Regions from separate parts of the Rhizobium sp. PRIMUS64 genome, predicted to be linked through region 1. Evidence: predicted binding sites of a transcription regulator. Region 1 holds the regulator's gene; the other holds the start of a gene.
The links. The regulator LexA, encoded in region 1, represses DNA repair genes until DNA is damaged. The targets are predictions, from matches to a motif close to TGTTCNNNNTGTGTTCNG.
Positions count from the first base shown of each region.

Region 2: the regulator LexA is predicted to act here: its motif matches at 7,418-7,435, upstream of MOV76_RS22915 (ribonuclease T2 family protein).

Region 1 is NZ_JALBGX010000170.1:349-9,312, forward strand. Features, by position in the region: gene MOV76_RS35015 (pyruvate dehydrogenase complex E1 component subunit beta) at 2-1,387, opposite strand; gene pdhA (pyruvate dehydrogenase (acetyl-transferring) E1 component subunit alpha) at 1,403-2,449, opposite strand; gene MOV76_RS35025 (septum formation initiator family protein) at 2,595-2,915, opposite strand; gene eno (phosphopyruvate hydratase) at 3,053-4,327, opposite strand; gene kdsA (3-deoxy-8-phosphooctulonate synthase) at 4,574-5,419, opposite strand; gene MOV76_RS35040 (VOC family protein) at 5,416-6,312, opposite strand; gene lexA (transcriptional repressor LexA) at 6,511-7,230, shown strand; gene MOV76_RS35050 (ComEC/Rec2 family competence protein) at 7,211-8,964, opposite strand, start outside.
Region 2 is NZ_JALBGX010000063.1:28,617-37,580, forward strand. Features, by position in the region: gene MOV76_RS22870 (L,D-transpeptidase) at 1-61, opposite strand, end outside; gene MOV76_RS22875 (aldose 1-epimerase family protein) at 422-1,261, shown strand; gene MOV76_RS22880 (TIGR01244 family sulfur transferase) at 1,333-1,671, shown strand; gene MOV76_RS22885 (RidA family protein) at 1,744-2,085, shown strand; gene MOV76_RS22890 (hypothetical protein) at 2,213-2,449, shown strand; gene MOV76_RS22895 (thiamine pyrophosphate-binding protein) at 2,480-4,132, opposite strand; gene MOV76_RS22900 (CaiB/BaiF CoA-transferase family protein) at 4,146-5,348, opposite strand; gene MOV76_RS22905 (DMT family transporter) at 5,373-6,329, opposite strand; gene MOV76_RS22910 (alpha/beta fold hydrolase) at 6,362-7,291, opposite strand; gene MOV76_RS22915 (ribonuclease T2 family protein) at 7,449-8,189, shown strand; gene ettA (energy-dependent translational throttle protein EttA) at 8,288-8,964, shown strand, end outside.

The DNA of each region.
Region 1 (8,964 bases):
CTTATTTGTAGCAAACAGCCTTCACCGCATCGACCACTTCGCCGACGTTCGGAAGGGCAAGCTTTTCGAGATTGGCGGCGTAAGGCATCGGAACGTCCTTGCCTGCGATCGTCAGGATCGGCGCATCGAGATAGTCGAAGGCCTGCTGCATGACGCGGGTGGCGATTTCGGTGCCGACGGAGGACTGCGGATAACCTTCCTCGACGGTGACCAGACGGCCAGTCTTCTTCACCGATTCGATGACGGTCGGCAGGTCCATCGGGCGGATGGTGCGAAGGTCAATCAGTTCGACGTCGATGCCGATCTTCTCGAGTTCGGCGACAGCCTTGGTCGCATAACTCATGCCGATGCCGAAGGAGACCACAGTGACGTCCTTGCCCGGACGATGGATGCGGGCCTTACCGATCGGCAGGACGAAATTGTCGAGCTTCGGCACATCGAAGTGCTGGCCGTAGAGAATTTCGTTTTCGAGGAAGATGACCGGGTTCGGATCGCGGATCGCAGCCTTCAGCAGGCCTTTGGCGTCGGATGCCGTATAGGGCATGACGACCTTCAGGCCGGGAATGGCGCTATACCAGGCTGCATAATCCTGGCTGTGCTGGGCGCCGACGCGAGCCGCGGCACCATTCGGACCGCGGAAGACGATCGGAGCACCCATCTGGCCGCCGGACATATAGAGCGTCTTGGCGGCGGAGTTGATGATGTGGTCGATCGCCTGCATGGCGAAGTTGAAGGTCATGAATTCGACGATCGGGCGAAGGCCGGCCATTGCGGCACCGACGCCGACACCGGCAAAGCCGTGCTCGGTAATCGGCGTATCGACGACGCGGCGGGGGCCGAATTCCTGCAGTAGCCCCTGCGTGACCTTGTAAGCGCCCTGGTATTCGGCGACTTCCTCGCCCATGACGAAGACGTTTTCGTCGGCGCGCATTTCTTCGGCCATGGCGTCGCGGAGCGCTTCGCGCACGGTCGTCGACACCATTTCAGTGCCGGCCGGGATTTCGGGGTCGTTCGGAACGACAGCCTTCGGCTCGGCCGGAAGCGGCGCGGAGGCGGAACCGGTGTTGGTCGGCTTCTCTTCCTGGGCAACCGCGGGCGCTGCCGCGGCAGCGGGCTTGGCGGCGGAAATGTCCGAAGCGGATTCGCCGTCCTGCAGCAAAACGGCGATCTTGGTATTGACCTTGACGCCTTCAGTGCCGGCATCGACGAGCAACTTGCCGATGATCCCTTCATCGACAGCTTCGACTTCCATCGTCGCCTTGTCGGTTTCGATTTCGGCAATCACGTCGCCGGAGGTGACCTTGTCACCTTCCTGCTTCAGCCATTTGGACAGTGTGCCTTCTTCCATGGTCGGAGAGAGGGCGGGCATGAGGATATCGATAGGCATGGGTTCCCTCCCCGATTAGAGCAGAATGTCGGTGTAGAGCTCGGATGCATCCGGCTCCGGATCGGCCTGGGCGAAATCGGCACTGTCGGCGACGATATCGCGGACATCCTTGTCGATCGCCTTCAGATCGTCTTCGGAAGCCCAGCCCTTTTCGACGAGGCGAGACTTGACCTGTTCGATCGGGTCATGCTCGGAGCGCATCTTCTGCACTTCGTCCTTGGAGCGATATTTCGCCGGGTCGGACATGGAGTGACCGCGATAACGATAGGTCAGCATTTCGAGAATGATCGGGCCCTTGCCGGAACGGCAGTGTTCGAGCGCCTCGTCGGCCGCAGCCTTGACGGCGCGGACGTCCATGCCGTCGACCTGAATGCCTGGGATGCCGAAGCCGGATCCACGAAGCGAGTAGTTCGACTGCGCAGTGGCGCGCGCGGTCGACGTCCCCATGGCGTAACGGTTGTTCTCAACGATATAGACGATCGGCAGCTTCCAGAGAGCAGCCATGTTGAAGCTCTCGTAGACCTGGCCCTGGTTGGCGGCGCCGTCGCCGAAATAGGCGATGGAGACATTGTCGTTGCCGCGGTAGCGGTTTGCGAAGGCAAGACCCGTTCCGAGCGAGACCTGGGCACCGACGATGCCATGACCGCCGTAGAAATGCTTCTCTTTCGAGAACATGTGCATCGAGCCGCCCTTGCCGTGGGAATAGCCGCTGCGACGCCCGGTCAGTTCCGCCATGACGCCGCGTGCTTCCATGCCGGTTGCCAGCATATGGCCGTGATCGCGATAGGCGGTGATGACCTGGTCGCCTTCCTTCTGCGCCATCTGCATGCCGACGACGACAGCTTCCTGACCGATGTAGAGGTGACAAAAGCCGCCGATGAAGCCCATGCCGTAAAGCTGGCCGGCCTTCTCCTCGAAGCGACGGATCAACAGCATCTCGCGATAGGCCTTGAGCTCTTCATTGCGATCGAAGTCGGCTACAGGGCCTCCATTCGATGCTTTGGCTGCCGGTTTTGCTGCAGTTTTGCGGCTGGAAACGGTCGCGGTCTTTCGCGGCGCCATTCAACCCTCCCTATGGGTTTGTCGTTTCTTGGTGGGGCGTACCATAGGGAAGAAATATGACCACAGCAATGCCATAATTGCATGGCTCGTATTCGCTGCTAAATTATTGGAAGAACTATGAAAATTCCAATTAACCTGTTTTCGGTTAATTGGAATAATGGTTGAATATGACGATCTCGTCCGCGCGCGACATGTTGAGCTGATAACGCGCTTTTTCGTCCAACATATCCTTGTCGAGCGAGCCGTCACTGAGGAGCGCGACCTGATTTTCCAGATGTTCGCGCTTCGCCTTCAAGACTGCAAGCTCTTTTTCACGCGCGACACGCTGATGCTCGAACGTCTCCGTTGCGCGCAGGCCGTAATCGCCATGGATGCAATGATAACCGAAATAGGAGAGGAAGGCGACCGTCATGGCCGGAATGACGAAGCGACCGATCTTTCTCTTCTTATGATGCTTTGTCCACATACACGCATGCTCTTGAACGCATTACCAATTCGTTCAATCTAACGCGCAGAGATTAACCGTTCGTTGACTCTAAAAACCGGGCAATAAAAAACCCGCGCCGGGAAGGCGCGGGTTAAACCATTGAACATCAGATCCGATCAGCCGCGAATGATCGAGCGGCCGGCATACTGGGCCTGCGGGCCGAGGCCCTCTTCGATGCGGATCAGCTGGTTGTACTTGGCAAGACGGTCGGAACGCGACAGCGAGCCGGTCTTGATCTGACCGCAGTTGGTGGCGACGGCGAGATCGGCGATGGTCGAATCTTCGGTCTCGCCGGAGCGGTGCGACATGACGGCGGTATAGGCCGCCTTGTGCGCCGTGTTGACGGCATCGAGCGTTTCCGTCAGCGAGCCGATCTGGTTGACCTTGACGAGGATCGAGTTGGCGACGCCCATGCGGATGCCGTCGCGAAGACGGGCGGAGTTGGTAACGAAGAGATCGTCGCCGACGAGCTGGGTCTTCTTGCCGGTCAGGTCGGTCAGCGTCTTCCAGCCGTCCCAATCGTCTTCGGCCATGCCGTCCTCGATCGAGATGATCGGATACTTGGCGGCGAGCTCAGCCAGATATTCGGCCATGGCGCCCGATTCCAGCGTGCGGCCTTCCCCTTCGAGAACGTATTTGCCGTCCTTGAAGAATTCGGTCGAGGCGCAGTCGAGGCCGAGGTAGATGTCCTCGCCCGGCTTGTAGCCGGCTTTCTCGACCGACTTCATGATGAAGTCGAGAGCTTCCGAAGCACTCTTCAGACCCGGTGCGAAACCGCCTTCGTCGCCGACATTGGTGTTATGGCCCTGCGCGGCAAGTTCCTTGCGCAGCGTATGGAAGACTTCCGAACCCATGCGCACGGCTTCGGCGATCGAATCGGCGCCGACCGGCAGGATCATGAATTCCTGGAAATCGATCGGATTGTCGGCGTGGGCGCCGCCGTTGATGATGTTCATCATCGGCACCGGCAGCAGGCTGGCGGAAGCGCCGCCGACATACCGGTAGAGCGGCAGGCCGGACGCCTGGGCGGCAGCCTTGGCGACGGCGAGCGACACGCCGAGGATGGCGTTGGCGCCGAGGCGCGACTTGTTCGGCGTGCCGTCCAGCTCGATCATGATATTGTCGATCTGGATCTGGTTTTCGGCGTCGATGCCACCGATCGCGTCGAAGATCTCGGTGTTGGCGGCTTCCACCGCCTTTTCGACACCCTTGCCCAGGTAGCGCTTGCCGCCGTCGCGCAGTTCGACCGCCTCATGCGCGCCCGTCGAGGCGCCCGAGGGAACGGCCGCGCGGCCCATGCTGCCATCTTCGAGATAGACATCGACTTCGACGGTGGGGTTGCCACGGCTATCGAGAATCTCGCGGGCGATGATATCGGTGATTGCAGTCATGGGTTCTTCCTGCTCGGTGGGTGGTGATAAGTCGGTTCGAAACCTGTCTTAGTCGAAGGCGTGCAAATTACAATGCTGCAATTTCCAGCCTTCGAAAGCGTTCGGATCTCGCCTAAAGAGCGTCGCGATCTTTCAGATTCGCTTGCCACGCTTTAGGTCTTTGGCTTTCCGCATGTCGTTGTCGCAAAACCGCTGCACACTTTTTCGCGACATGCCTATAGCACGATCATGTCAGGCTGTTGAACGTCAAGCCTTGGCGACCGCATCGAAGGCAAGCAGCTTTTCAAGCAGCCGCGGCATGTCCTTGAGATAGACCATGTTCGGGCCGTCGGAAGGTGCATTGTCGGGGTCCTGGTGGGTTTCGACGAAGACGCCGGCAATACCGGTGGCCACTGCTGCGCGCGCCAGCGTTTCCACGAATTCCCGCTGACCGCCGGAGGAATCGCCCTGCCCGCCCGGCTGCGCAACGGAATGGGTGGCATCGAAGATAACGGGCGCGCCCATCGCCGCCATGATCGGCAGCGAACGCATGTCGGAAACCAGCGTATTATAACCGAAGGAGGCGCCACGCTCGCACAGCAGCACGTTCGGATTGCCGCTGGCGTTGAGCTTCTTCAGGACGTTCTTCATATCCCAGGGAGCGAGGAACTGGCCCTTCTTGACATTGACGACGCGGCCGGTCTTGGCGGCGGCGATGAGAAGGTCGGTCTGGCGGCAAAGGAAGGCCGGGATCTGCAGGACGTCGACGACCTTTGCCACCTCCGCGCATTGCTCGGCGGTATGAACGTCGGTCAGGACAGGAAAGCCGAATTCCTTCTTGAGGTCAGCAAAGACCTCCATGCCCTTTTCGATCCCGATGCCGCGTTCAGCCGAAAGAGAAGTGCGGTTCGCCTTGTCGAAGGAGCTCTTGTAAACGAGGCCGATGCCGAGCTTTGCGCAAAGCTCTTTCAGCGTACCGGCAACCATGAAGGCGTGGTCGCGGCTCTCCATCTGGCAGGGACCGGCAATCAGCGACAGGCGGCCGGTATTGGAAAAGGTCACCTGGCCTTGGCCTTCGCCGATCTTGACTTCGGAATTCGTCTCAGTGCTCATCGTGTCTCCTCGAAGGCGAAGAGCGTGCCCTGCCCGGGCGCGGGCTTCACCAGAATGCGATTGTTCTTGCGCGTGTATGTCACCCCGTTAGCAGCCAAATGCGCTTCTGTCACGGCAAGATCGGCGACAATGAAGAGGATTGCCCGGCCACGCAGGCCGCGATCGGCGGATGAGCCGGCGATCTCGAAATAGGCTTCTAGCCCTTCCGGCGTCATCAGGCTGATTTTCGCGTTCGAAGCAGCAACATTGACGCCAAAACCGGTTTTCTCGACTGCCGCCTGCGCCACGGCAAGGCCGACGAAGGCTCCGAAAGCGGCGGCATCAGGCGCGCAGAGCGCGATCTCGGCAATGCCGGTGACGCCATTGGCATGCGTCTCCAGCGCGCCGCGGTCGGCCGGCAGCGGATTGACGCGTTCGACGCTGAAAAGGAAGAGATCGGGCGCTCGCAGGTCGCCGGCAAAAGCCAGCTTGAAGCCGGCGATGCTCTCAGAACCGTCCGGCATCGTCATCGGCCGGGTGAACTGCAGCATCTCGCCGGCGCTCGATCCGTTGCCGACGAAGTTCTGATGATCGATGCCGGCATCCTTACTGCCGAAAGCAAGCCCCGAAAGCCCCTCCTCGCCGCAGCGGAAGCGGAAGGCCCGGTTGCGGGCGGTGAAAACATTGCCTTGCCGCGCTGAGGCCTCGCTCTCCTCGACACTCGCAATCCCGAGCGGCTCCAGATAGGTCTTGTCGGCAAAAAAGACGCAGGCGTTTTCCGTTCCGAAGGGATGGCGTGCATCGGCGGCAACGGTGAAGCCGAGCTTGCCAAGCCTCTCGCGCGCCAGATCGATATTGACGACGGGCAGCACCACATGATCCAGCGGGTGCGGCTTGGCGGAACGCTCGTTCATGATATCCCTCCTGGAAACGGCAAGAGATGTGCGATGGCGCGCCCCTCAATGCAAGAGATGTGTCCCAATCCGGCGAATGAAAATAAAAATCTCAACGAGTTGGCGCCAAGTTTTACGGAAATTTAGCTACTTGCGGAACACATATGGAACATATAGTGTCTGTTCTGGATTTGTTTCAATCACGAGGTCACAACGTCGATGCTCACGCGCAAACAACAGGAGCTTCTCCTTTTCATTCATGAGCGCATGAAGGAATCCGGCGTTCCGCCATCTTTCGACGAAATGAAGGATGCCCTGGACCTCGCTTCCAAGTCCGGGATTCACCGGCTGATTACGGCGCTCGAGGAACGTGGCTTCATTCGCCGCCTACCGAACCGCGCCCGTGCGCTCGAGGTTATCAAGCTTCCGGAGGCCTACAGCCCCAGCATTCAGCCCCGGCGGGGCTTTTCGCCCAGCGTCATCGAGGGCAGCCTTGGCAAGCCGCAGCCGGTCGCCACTCCTGCTCCCGCAAAACCCGTCGCCGACAACGGCAACTCGGTCTCCGTGCCGGTCATGGGCCGTATCGCCGCCGGTGTTCCGATCTCGGCGATCCAGAACAACACCCACGACATCGTCGTTCCGGCCGACATGCTCGGTTCCGGTGAACATTATGCGCTCGAGGTCAAGGGCGATTCGATGATCGACGCCGGCATCTTCGACGGCGACACCGTGATTATTCGCAACGGCAGCACCGCAAGTCCTGGTGACATCGTCGTTGCTCTCGTCGACGACGAAGAAGCGACACTCAAACGCTTCCGCCGCAAAGGCGCCTCGATCGCGCTGGAGGCGGCCAACCCGGCTTACGAGACCCGGATTTTCGGGCCGGACCGCGTCAAGGTTCAGGGCAAGCTCGTCGGCCTCATTCGCCGCTATCACTGACATCAGGCATTCTAGATTCGGCAAAACTGTTGCTGCGCCAGTCATAGGCGCGATGCCGCATCCATGGCCGCGACAATGCATCGAATGCGGTTGCGACCTCCAGGCCGGCGTCGGCGAAGCGCAACTCGACGGAACCGGTCCTGCGCAGCGTTTCGCCGGTGAAGAGCGTCGCCCCTGAGCGGCAGCTGTTGAAGCGCAGGCGGACCGACGTCACGACGATATCGGCCGCGTCGCATGCTGGACCGAGATAGGCGGCATTGTCGATGACAGCAACCACGTGACCATTGCCAAGCCTTGATGTGCACCAGGCCTTCTTGACGCAGGAAAAGCGGTTTGCTTCACCGGCCGCTGCAGCCGCCCGCATCGCCGACCTTGCTTCGTTCTGCTGATCGCGGGAAAGCCTGACGCGGCGGTCTTCTCCCTCCGGCGGAAGAACAGGACCATCCAGCATCTTCGGCGGGTGATGCGTCGGCAGGACCAGCGCTCTCTGCCACTGGTCGAAGATGAAATCCGGCGGTCTTCCACGGTTGGAAGCCATGGCCCCCGCCTCGACGATTGCGACGAGACCACCATCCTCCGAAATCGCCAGATCCGGCGGCCGGGGAACCGGCAGAAGCAAGAGGACGAGCGTCGACACCGCGATGATCGATGTGCCGATATGGCGCAGCCGGGTGCGGAGCAGCGTCAGCAGCAGAAAGCCTGCGACGGCTATCGCGAAATACGAAGCGGGCAAGCGGCCGATGCCGATGTCGCCACCCCAGCCGGACACCGTCTTTGCGATCGCGATCACCAGATCGAGGCCGAATCCGACGACCTTCCAAGGCAAAACGTCCAGACCGAAAGGCATGAGCAGCATCGCCAGCAACCCGGCCGGCATGATGATGAAGGAGATGATCGGCATCGTCGCGAGGTTTGCCGGCAGGCCATAGGCAGTCAGGCGATGAAAATGCTCGATCGAAAACAGCGCGGTGGAAAAGCCGCCGATCAGCGAGGTCAGGAAGACGCCGCCGAAGAAACCCGCAACCGTAACGACGGGCCGAAAAACCGGCAGCTTCAGGAAAGCGTTTTCGCGGACGCGCCGGTCCTTCCACAGCTGGTAGCCAGATACCAACGCCAATGTCGCGGCAAAGGACATCTGGAAACTCGGACCCAAGACCTCGGACGGTGAAATGGCGAGAATGACGAGCGTCGAGAGAGCGACATTGCGCAGGCTGATCGACGGCCGGTCGAAGAAGACGGCAATCAACATGATCGCCATCATGATGAAGGCGCGTTCGGCCGAGACGGCAAAGCCGGAGATCAGGAAATAGGCCGTGACGGCGATGAGCGCGCCGGCAGCAGCGATCTTCTTGGTCGGATAGGCTTGGGCGACACCGGGAAAGAGGCTGAGCAGCATGCGGAAACCGACGAAGAAGATGCCGGCTGACAGCGCCATGTTGAGGCCGGAGATAGCGATGATATGAGCCAGACCGGACTGGCGCAGCGCCTCCGTCGTCTCATTCGAGATGGCGCGCCGCTCGTCCGTCACCAGAGCAGCGGCAAAAGCGCCGGTGTCGCCGGGCAGGATCGACCTTATGCGGTCGCCGATACCGCTGCGCAGCCGATAGAGACCTTCGAGCAGCGCTTCCGTCGTCGATCTGGCCGCTTGCGGACCTGCCTGCAAATCGACCTTTGTCGGCGCACCGTAGAAGAAGCCGTTGGCGCCGATGCCATCGAAATAGGCACCGAAGGAGA
Region 2 (8,964 bases), on a different contig from region 1:
TAGCCGCAAGGGCAGCCAAGCTGGCTGCGAGGCAAAATGCCGATTTTAAAAAGCGATTCACGTCTCACACCTCGAACAGTGACTGGGCAGACACACACATGCGAATTTTGACGCTAGTGTGGAATTTATGAAACCGTGCTGAACAAAATATGAAAATCACTAAGATTTCCTTTTACTCATAAACGTTTGCGTCCTTGTGGCAGTTCCGCGAATTCCACGGTTGCTGCAAAACCACAAGATAGGAACGGCACCGATTGACGAATGGCGGCGCGAAACCTAACGCTAGCGCATCGTGCTTTCCGAAAATCGGAATCAATTTTCGAAAAGCACATGCGTCGATTCAAAGTGTTAGAGCGTCCTTTGTGCGTCCGAAAGGACGCACGGCGCTCTAAGGGGCCGACAATTCCCCGAGGAGACCGTGATGATCGAATTTGCCGCCGCAAGCGGGCCGCGCCTGATGCTGGACGAAACATCGGTGCTGGATATCGGCGGATGCATTGTCGACGGCGTCGACATCGCGCCGAAACGTGCCATTCCCGACGACGGTGATGCGCGAATCGACCACTCGCTCGAAGGCTTTCTCTTCACCTGCGGGCCGGATCATATCCGCCACCGCCAGCCGATTCCCGGCCGGGACGACGGCAAGGTTTATCCGCTGCACGGATCGGCCTCCGGCCATGCGGCAAAGGTGCTGTGGACGAAGTTCGAGAACGGCAATGCCGAATGCCGCGCCGATATCGACATCACCACCATCGAAGGACTGCCGCAGCGCATCGAGCGGCTGTGGCGGATCGATGGGGCGACCGGCGAGGTGCGGCTCGAGGACCGGGTCGTCAATATGAGCGATCGGACGGTGCCGACCTTCCTGATGTACCACATGAACACTGGCGGCAAATGGCTGGACGAGGGCACGCGGCTCGAGGGCCAGATGCTGGAGAATGGTGGTTTCCCCTGGGCGTTCGGCGAGGAGCCGGGCGGCATCTTCTGCGTCACGGCGCCGGCGACGGAGGAGGGCTTCGCAGAGGTCCGCCTCGGACCGATCGCCGCAATCGGCGGCAGGACGCTGCGTGTGCGCTTCCGCGCCGACACGCTGCCCCATCTGCAGGTCTGGCGGAACCAGAAGGCGCCCGCCCATATCATCGGTATCGAGCCGGTTTCGCATCGCTGGATATCGCGCGACGAGCTTCAGGCCGCTGGTGAGTTCAACATGTTGGCGCCCGGCGAGAGCCGAAGCCATGCGCTGACCTTTACCTTCCTGTGAACGAAGTGTTGTTGACGCTGGCAGACCTCCGTCGTAGACCTTCAGCCCACGATTTTTGAGGAGACAAGACGATGGATATTCGCCAGATCGACGATGAATATTCGGTTTCGGGCCAGATCACGCTGGAGGAGCTCGACGAGATCAAGGCGCTGGGGTTCAAATCGATCGTCTGCCACCGCCCCGATCACGAAAGTCCCGACCAGACGTCGTTCTCCGTCATCGAGGCGCGCGCCAAGGAGCTCGGCCTCGAGATCGCCCATGTGCCGGTTGGACCGATGGGCGTGACCGAGGAAGCCGTGCAGGGCATGGTCGACGCGCTCGATGAATTCCCGCGGCCGATGCTCGGCTATTGCCGCTCCGGCGCGCGCTCGACGGCGATTTACCAGAAGACCCACCATATCCGTAATTGAGCCCGTTCCGGGGGGCCGATTTTCCGGCGTTGAACCTCAGCGCCGCCACCTCCATTCACTCAGGAGACTATAATGAGCATTAAGCGTATCGACGTCGGCTCGCGCATGAGCGGCGCCGTCATTCACGGCAACACGGTCTATCTCGCAGGTCAGGTCGGCGAGGGCGAAAGCGTCACCGATCAGTGCAAGTCCTCGCTTGCCGAAGTCGACCGCCTGCTGGCTGCATCAGGCAGCAGCAAGTCGAAGATCCTGCAGACGATCATCTACCTGTCCGATATCGCCGATTTCGCCGAGATGAACGCCGTCTGGGAAGGCTGGATCGATCCGGCCAATCCGCCGGCCCGCGCCACCAGCGAAGCCAAGCTCGCTGCGCCGAAATACAAGGTCGAGTTCATCATCACGGCTGCGATCTGATTTGAGGACACGGATGCCGACGAGACGCCTGCTGACACTTTGTTTTGCCGGTTGCCTCGCGGCCTCCGTGGCTTCTACGGAAGAACTTCCGTCAATCCCTAGAGGTGAGGGGCTTGGCGTGGCCTCCGTGAGCATGGTCATCGCATTGACTTGCGACATGCACTACAAGCGTCCACAGCTCGTCAGCGACGCGAAAGCTCTTTTCCTGAAGTTTGCTCGAAAAGAACTCAAAGACCCGGAAACCGCAACAGAACGGGCTTTTGGTACTGCTCGCCGTGGTGTCACGCGGCAGTCGACGAGACAATATACCAACGAGAGCTGCGATCAGCTGGGCAGAATGCTGAAGCGCGAGCTCGCTCGCTAAGATTCTGCCGTCTCAAGCGCCGCTTTTCAATCAGGATTTCTCGCGAATCTGCGTCAGGGTCCGCGTCGGCGTGATCGCCTCGGGATCGAGCTTGATTTCGATGATCGCGGGTTTTCCGCTGGCACGTGCCCGCTCGAAGGCGGGGGCGAATTCCGCTGTCGTTTCCACCGTCTCGCCGTGGCCGCCATAGGCGCGGGCAAGGGCTGCGAAGTCGGGATTGGTCAGATCGGTGCTGCTGACGCGGCCGGGATACTCGCGCTCCTGATGCATGCGGATCGTGCCGTAGATGCCGTTGTTGACGACGACTGCGATGATCGGCAGGCCGTAGCGGATGGCGGTGGCGAATTCCTGGCCGTGCATCAGGAAGCAGCCGTCGCCGGCAAAGCAGATGACTTCGCGCTCGGGAAACAGCCGCTTGGCGGCCACCGCCGCCGGCAGGCCGTAACCCATCGAGCCGGAGGTGGGGGCGGCTTGGGTGTTGAAACGGCGAAAACGATGGAAGCGGTGCACCCAGGTGGCGTAGTTGCCCGCACCATTGGTGAAGATCGTCTGCGGTCCGGTATTGGCCTCCAGCCATTCCATGATCGGCCCCATATGGACGGCGCCCGGACCTGTCGATGGCGGCGTCGACCAGGCGAGATAGACCTGGTGCAGGCGTGCGGTGCGCTCGGTCCAGTGCGGTTCGCCCGGCGCTTCCAGATCGGCGAGCGCGGCGACGAAATCGGCCGGTGCCGCGCAGATGGCAAGATCCGGGCGATAGACGCGGCCGAGCTCGGAAGGGTCGGGATAGATGTGCACCAGCGATTGCTGGGGGTAGGGGATATCGATCAGCGTATAGGAGGAGGACGGCATTTCCGACATGCGGCTGCCGAGGAGGATCAGCAGGTCGCTCTCCTTGATCTCCTTCGCCAGAGTGGGATTGATACCGATGCCGACATCGCCGGCATAGCAGGGATGAAGATGATCGAACAACATCTGCCGGCGGAAGGAACAGCCGACAGGCAGCTGGAAACGCTCGGCGAAGCTCTGAAAATCGGCGACGGCATCGGCATCCCAGCGCGTGCCGCCAAGGATTACCATCGGCCGCTCGGCCTTCAGCAAGCGGAGATAGAAATCGTCGATCTGGCGGCGGCCGGGATGGGCCTCGACGTTGGCATAGTGCCTGGCGCGGGGTGCCTCGACCTCATCGCGCAACATGTCCTCCGGCAGCGTCAACACGACAGGGCCAGGTCGGCCGGAGGTTGCGACCGCAAAGGCGCGGGTGACGAATTCGGGAATACGGGCGGCATCGTCGATCTCACCCACCCATTTGGCGAATTCGGTGAAGGCGCGGCGGAACTCGACCTCCTGGAAGGCCTCGCGCTCGCGTGCTTCCCGCTGCACCTGGCCGATGAACAGGATCATCGGGATCGAGTCCTGCCTTGATATATGCAGGCCGGCGGAGGCGTTGGTGGCGCCGGGGCCGCGGGTCACCATGCAAATGCCGGGTTCGCCGGTCAGCCTGCCCCAACAATCCGCCATCATCGCCGCTCCGCCCTCCTGGCGGCAGACAAGGACGTCGATATCGCTGTCGCGCAACGCATCGAGCACGGCGAGGAAGCTCTCGCCGGGCACGCAGGAGAGACGCTTGACGCCATTCGCCTTCAGCGCCTCGACGATCAGTTCTCCGCCCGTCTTCTTCATGACAATGCCTTCTTCATGACGATGCCTTCCTCTCGAGCTCGGCGAGCTCCGCCAGGATTTCGGCCTGATGTTCGCCAAGACGCGGGCTCGGCCTGATGTAACGCAGCGGCGTCTCCGACAGCACCACAGGCGTCCTGACACCGGGGATCACAGTGCCCGCGGCATCTGCAAGGTCGATGCGCAGGCCGCGGGCCTGCACCTGCGGATGGGCGAACATTTCCTCGATCGTATTGATGGCGCCTGATGGAACCGCGTTCTCCTCGCAGGCCTTTAGCAGATCCGCCTTCTGCCATTTCAACGTCTCGGTGGAGACGAGGCGTCGCACTTCGCCGCGATTGCCGACGCGGGCCTTGTTGGTGGCGAAACGCTCGTCGCCGGCGATGGCCTCCAGGCCAAGGATGGTGCAGAGGCGACGGAACTGCCCATCGTTTCCAACTGCGAGAATGAGGTAGCCGTCCGCCGTCGGCACGACCTCATAGGGCGAGATATTGGGATGGGCGTTGCCGAGGCGGGTCGGCGCCTCGCCGGAAATCAGATAGTTCATGTTCTGATTGGCAAGCACGGCCGATTGCACATCGAGCAGGGCCATGTCGACCAACTGGCCTTCGCCTGATTTGAGGGCGTGAATCAGGGCGGCTTCGATCGCCGAGACGGCATAGATGCCGGTGAAGATATCGGCAATGGCGACGCCTGCCTTCATCGGCTGGCCGCCTGGTTCACCGGTGATCGACATGAAGCCGGACATGCCCTGGACGATGTAATCGTAGCCGGGGAGGCTGGCATAAGGGCCGTTCTGGCCGAAGCCGGTGATCGAGCAATAGACGAGCTTCGGGTTCACCTTGCGCAGGCTGTCATAATCGAGCCCGTATTTGACGAGGCCGCCGAGCTTGAAATTCTCGATGACCACGTCGGCGGTGGAGACGAGGCGGCGGACGAAATCCTGGCCTTCGGCGCTCTTCAGATCGGCAGTGACGGAGCGCTTGCCGCGATTGGCGGCGTGGTAATAGGCGGCCGAGAGGTTCTCGCCATCGGCACTTTCGACGAAGGGCGGCCCCCATTGGCGCGTGTCGTCGCCGCCGTCGGGATTTTCGACCTTGATGACGTCGGCACCGAGATCGGCGAGCATCTGTCCTGCCCAGGGGCCGGCGAGCACGCGGGCAAGCTCGATCACCCGGATACCGGCAAGCGGCGGCTTTTTCGTCACGGTCTCCGTCATGTTCCTCCGGGCTCTCATTCTCATTTAAGGCGCCAGCGTCACCTCAGATGTATCGGATACAGGCTTTGAAGCAAAGCGGCGCTCGCGCCAGAGGATGTAGAAGCCTGATGCCACGATGATGGCAATGCCGAGCCATTTGACCGCATCCGGAAAGTCGCCGAAGACCAGCCAGGCGAAGATTGTCGCCGAGACGATCTCGAAATATTGCAGCGGCGCCAGCGTCGAGGCCGGTGCTGCGCGATAGGCGTAGACGCCGAGGATGCCGGTGATTGCGGCCATGGCGCCGACGCCGGCGACATAGAACCAGGCGCGGCCTTCCGGCATGACCGGATCGAAGAGGTCCGAGCCGGTTCCCTGACCGAGGAAAAGCAGGAGGACACAGAAGAGCAGGCCCCAGATGCTCATCTGGAACTGCATCGACCAGGGGTCTTCCCTGCGCGAGAGGGCGCGGGTCATCAGCACGAAGATGGCGATGCACAGCGCGCTGACGACAGGCAGAAGCGCGATGTAGCCGACCTCTTCGAAACTCGGCTGGATGATCAGCATCGCCCCGAAGAAGCCGACGCCGCAGGCGGTATACCGCCGCCAGCCAATCGTCTCCTTCAGGAAGATGCCACCGAGGATCGTCACCATGATCGGCTCGACGAAGAAGATCGCGATCGCGTCTGCGACCGCCATATATTTCAGCGTCGTGACGAAGGAGATCATCGAGACGGTGATGATCGCGCCGCGGATGGCATGGAACAGGCTCTGTCGCCAGGAAAAATCGGCGAAGCTGCGCCGCCATATCACCAGTGGCAGCATGCAGAGCGCCTGGACGATGAAACGGCCGGCGGTGATCTCCCCGGATGGCACGGTCGTGATCGCAAGCTTGGCAAAAATATCGATGAGCGGCGAGACCATCACCGAGAGTACCATCAGCACAAGCCCCATCGTCACGTCGGAGGCGGACGAAACGGGGCGGGCGGAGGAGCTGCTCATGATGAAATCCCTGTACTCAGGATATTGGTCGCTCAGGATCTTGCGACGGCCCTGTCGCACCACTCGGCGAAGGCTGCGATCGCCGCATCCGCGCCGATCTCATTCAGTGTTTCGTGCCGCATGTCCTGATATATCTCACTGCTGATACGGGAGAAGCCTTGGTCTTTCAAATGGTTTGACAGCCAGAGTACCGCTTTTCCACGCTCTGTCGCCGGGTCCACTCCACCGCCGACCAGATGGATCGGCATATCCCGCGGCAGCCGGTCGAGATGGATTTTCTGCGGCGCGCGGAAGGTCAACTCGAAGAGATCGAGCCAGAGAGAGACTGAGGCGTCGAAGCCGCAGAGTGGATCGGCGACATACTTGTCAACTTCATCAGGACGACGCGACAGCCAATCGAACTCGGTGCGGCGGCCGGCAATGGATTTGCCCCAGGTGCCGAAGGTGAGCTTCGGCAGCAGGCCGCTCGGCACGTCAGAGCCCTTCAGCATGCGCTCGGCAAGCAGGATCGCCTGGGCGGCGCGGCCGGCAAGGCCAACGGCGAAATTCGAATTCCAGACGGCGACAGCATCGAAGTCGGCCGGAGCCGTGACGGCTGCATTGAGGGCGATGAGGCCGCCCATCGAATGGCCGAAGAGGATCACCGGCAGGCCGGGATGGCAGGAGGCCGCATGGCCGCGCATGGCGATGACGTCGCCAATCACCCTTTCGACCCCACCGCGCCGGGCAAAGCGGCCGATCGGCGCATCGGCTGCCGTCGTCTCGCCGTGGCCGCGATGATCGTGGGCATAGACAGGATAGCCGCGCACCGCCATCGCCTCGGCAAAGGAGCGGTATCGTTTCGAATGTTCGGCCAAGCCATGCGATATCAACAGGATCCCGCGTGCGGGGGTGATGGCCTCGGCATGGTGATAGGCCAGCGACGCCCCTGGCACGGCGAGCCTTTGCGTTTCAGAAAACATGTGGGTCCTCCCGGCGGCAACAGACCAGATCGCCGGGTAATTGCAACATCGGCGTTTGGTTATCCGATAACAAATTGCAGCCTTGTTGCGATTCAGGGTTGCGGCCTTTTGAATTTGATGCTTATTTGTTCCTGTATTGTTCTTTTTGGGGGTTGAAATGAGCAGCATGCAATTGCGTACCTTGTCGTTCGCTGTGTCGATGGTTATTGCCGGCGCCGCCGTGGCGCAGGAGGCCGGCGGGCGCACCCGCTTCATTCTGGCGGCGAGCTGGCAGCCGGCTTTTTGCCAGACAAACCAGAAGAAGGCCGAATGCGCCAGCCAGACCGGCGAGCGCCCTGACGCGACGAACTTCTCGTTGCACGGGCTCTGGCCGATGCGGCAGGATTATTGTGGTGTGAGCGCCGATCAGAAGACCGCCGACAAGGACGGCGACTGGAACAAGCTACCGGAGGTCACGCTTGCAGCGGAGACGAAGACGGCGCTTGCCAAGGCGATGCCCGGCACGCAATCCGGCCTGGAACGGCATGAATGGGTGAAGCACGGCACCTGCACGAAGATGAGTGCCGACGACTATTTCGGCGTCGGTGTGCATCTCGTGGGTGCACTCAACGCGTCGGCTGTGCGTGATCTCTTCGCTGCCAATATCGGCAAGCCGGTCAAGGCCGAAGCGATCAAGGCGGCTTTCGACAAGAGCTTTGGACCGGGTGCCGGCGATCGTGTCAAGATGAGCTGCCGGCGGGCCGGCAATGTCAGGATGATCAGCGAGCTGACGATCGGGCTTTCGGAAGCTGCCGGAGCGGCATCGGCGAAAAGTGCCGAGCTTGCCGATCTGATCCAAGGTGCTGGAAAAACGTCGTTCGGCTGCGACGAGGGCGTCGTCGACGCTGCGGGCTTTTGACCGGAAATCCTGAGTAAACCGGGTTTCGGCGTTGCCCGGAGGCGCTGTTTCGCCTACATAGCGGCACAATCAAAGTTTCCCGCCCGGAGCAGCGCAGCATGGCACGTCAGTTCATTTATCATATGTCCGGCCTCAACAAGGCCTATGGCAACAAGAAGATCCTGGAGAATATCCACCTTTCGTTCTACCCGGATGCCAAGATCGGTATCCTCGGTCCGAACGGCGCGGGTAAATCCACCGTACTGCGCATCATCGCGGGCCAGGACAAGGAGTATACCGGCGAAGCCTGGCTCGCCGAGGGTGCGACGGTTGGCTATCTGGAGCAGGAGCCACATCTCGATCCCAACAAGACGGTGTTCGAGAACGTCATGGAAGGCGTTGCCTCGAAGACCGCTGTCCTCGATCGTTACAACGAATTGATGATGAACTATTCCGATGAGACGGCGGAAGAGGGCGCCAAGCTTCAGGACGTCATCGACAGCCAGAACCTCTGGGATCTGGAAAGCCAGGTCGAAATGGCGATGGAAGCGCTGCGTTGCCCGCCGCGCGACGCCGAAGTCACCAGCCTTTCCGGTGGTGAGCGTCGCCGTGTCGCGCTCTGCCGTCTGCTGCTTTCGCAGCCGGATCTGCTGCTGCTCGACGAACCGACCAACCACCTGGACGCCGAAACCATCGCCTGGCTCGAAAAGCATCTACGCGACTATCCGGGCGCCGTGATGATGATCACCCACGATCGCTACTTCCTGGACAATGTCACCGGATGGATCCTCGAACT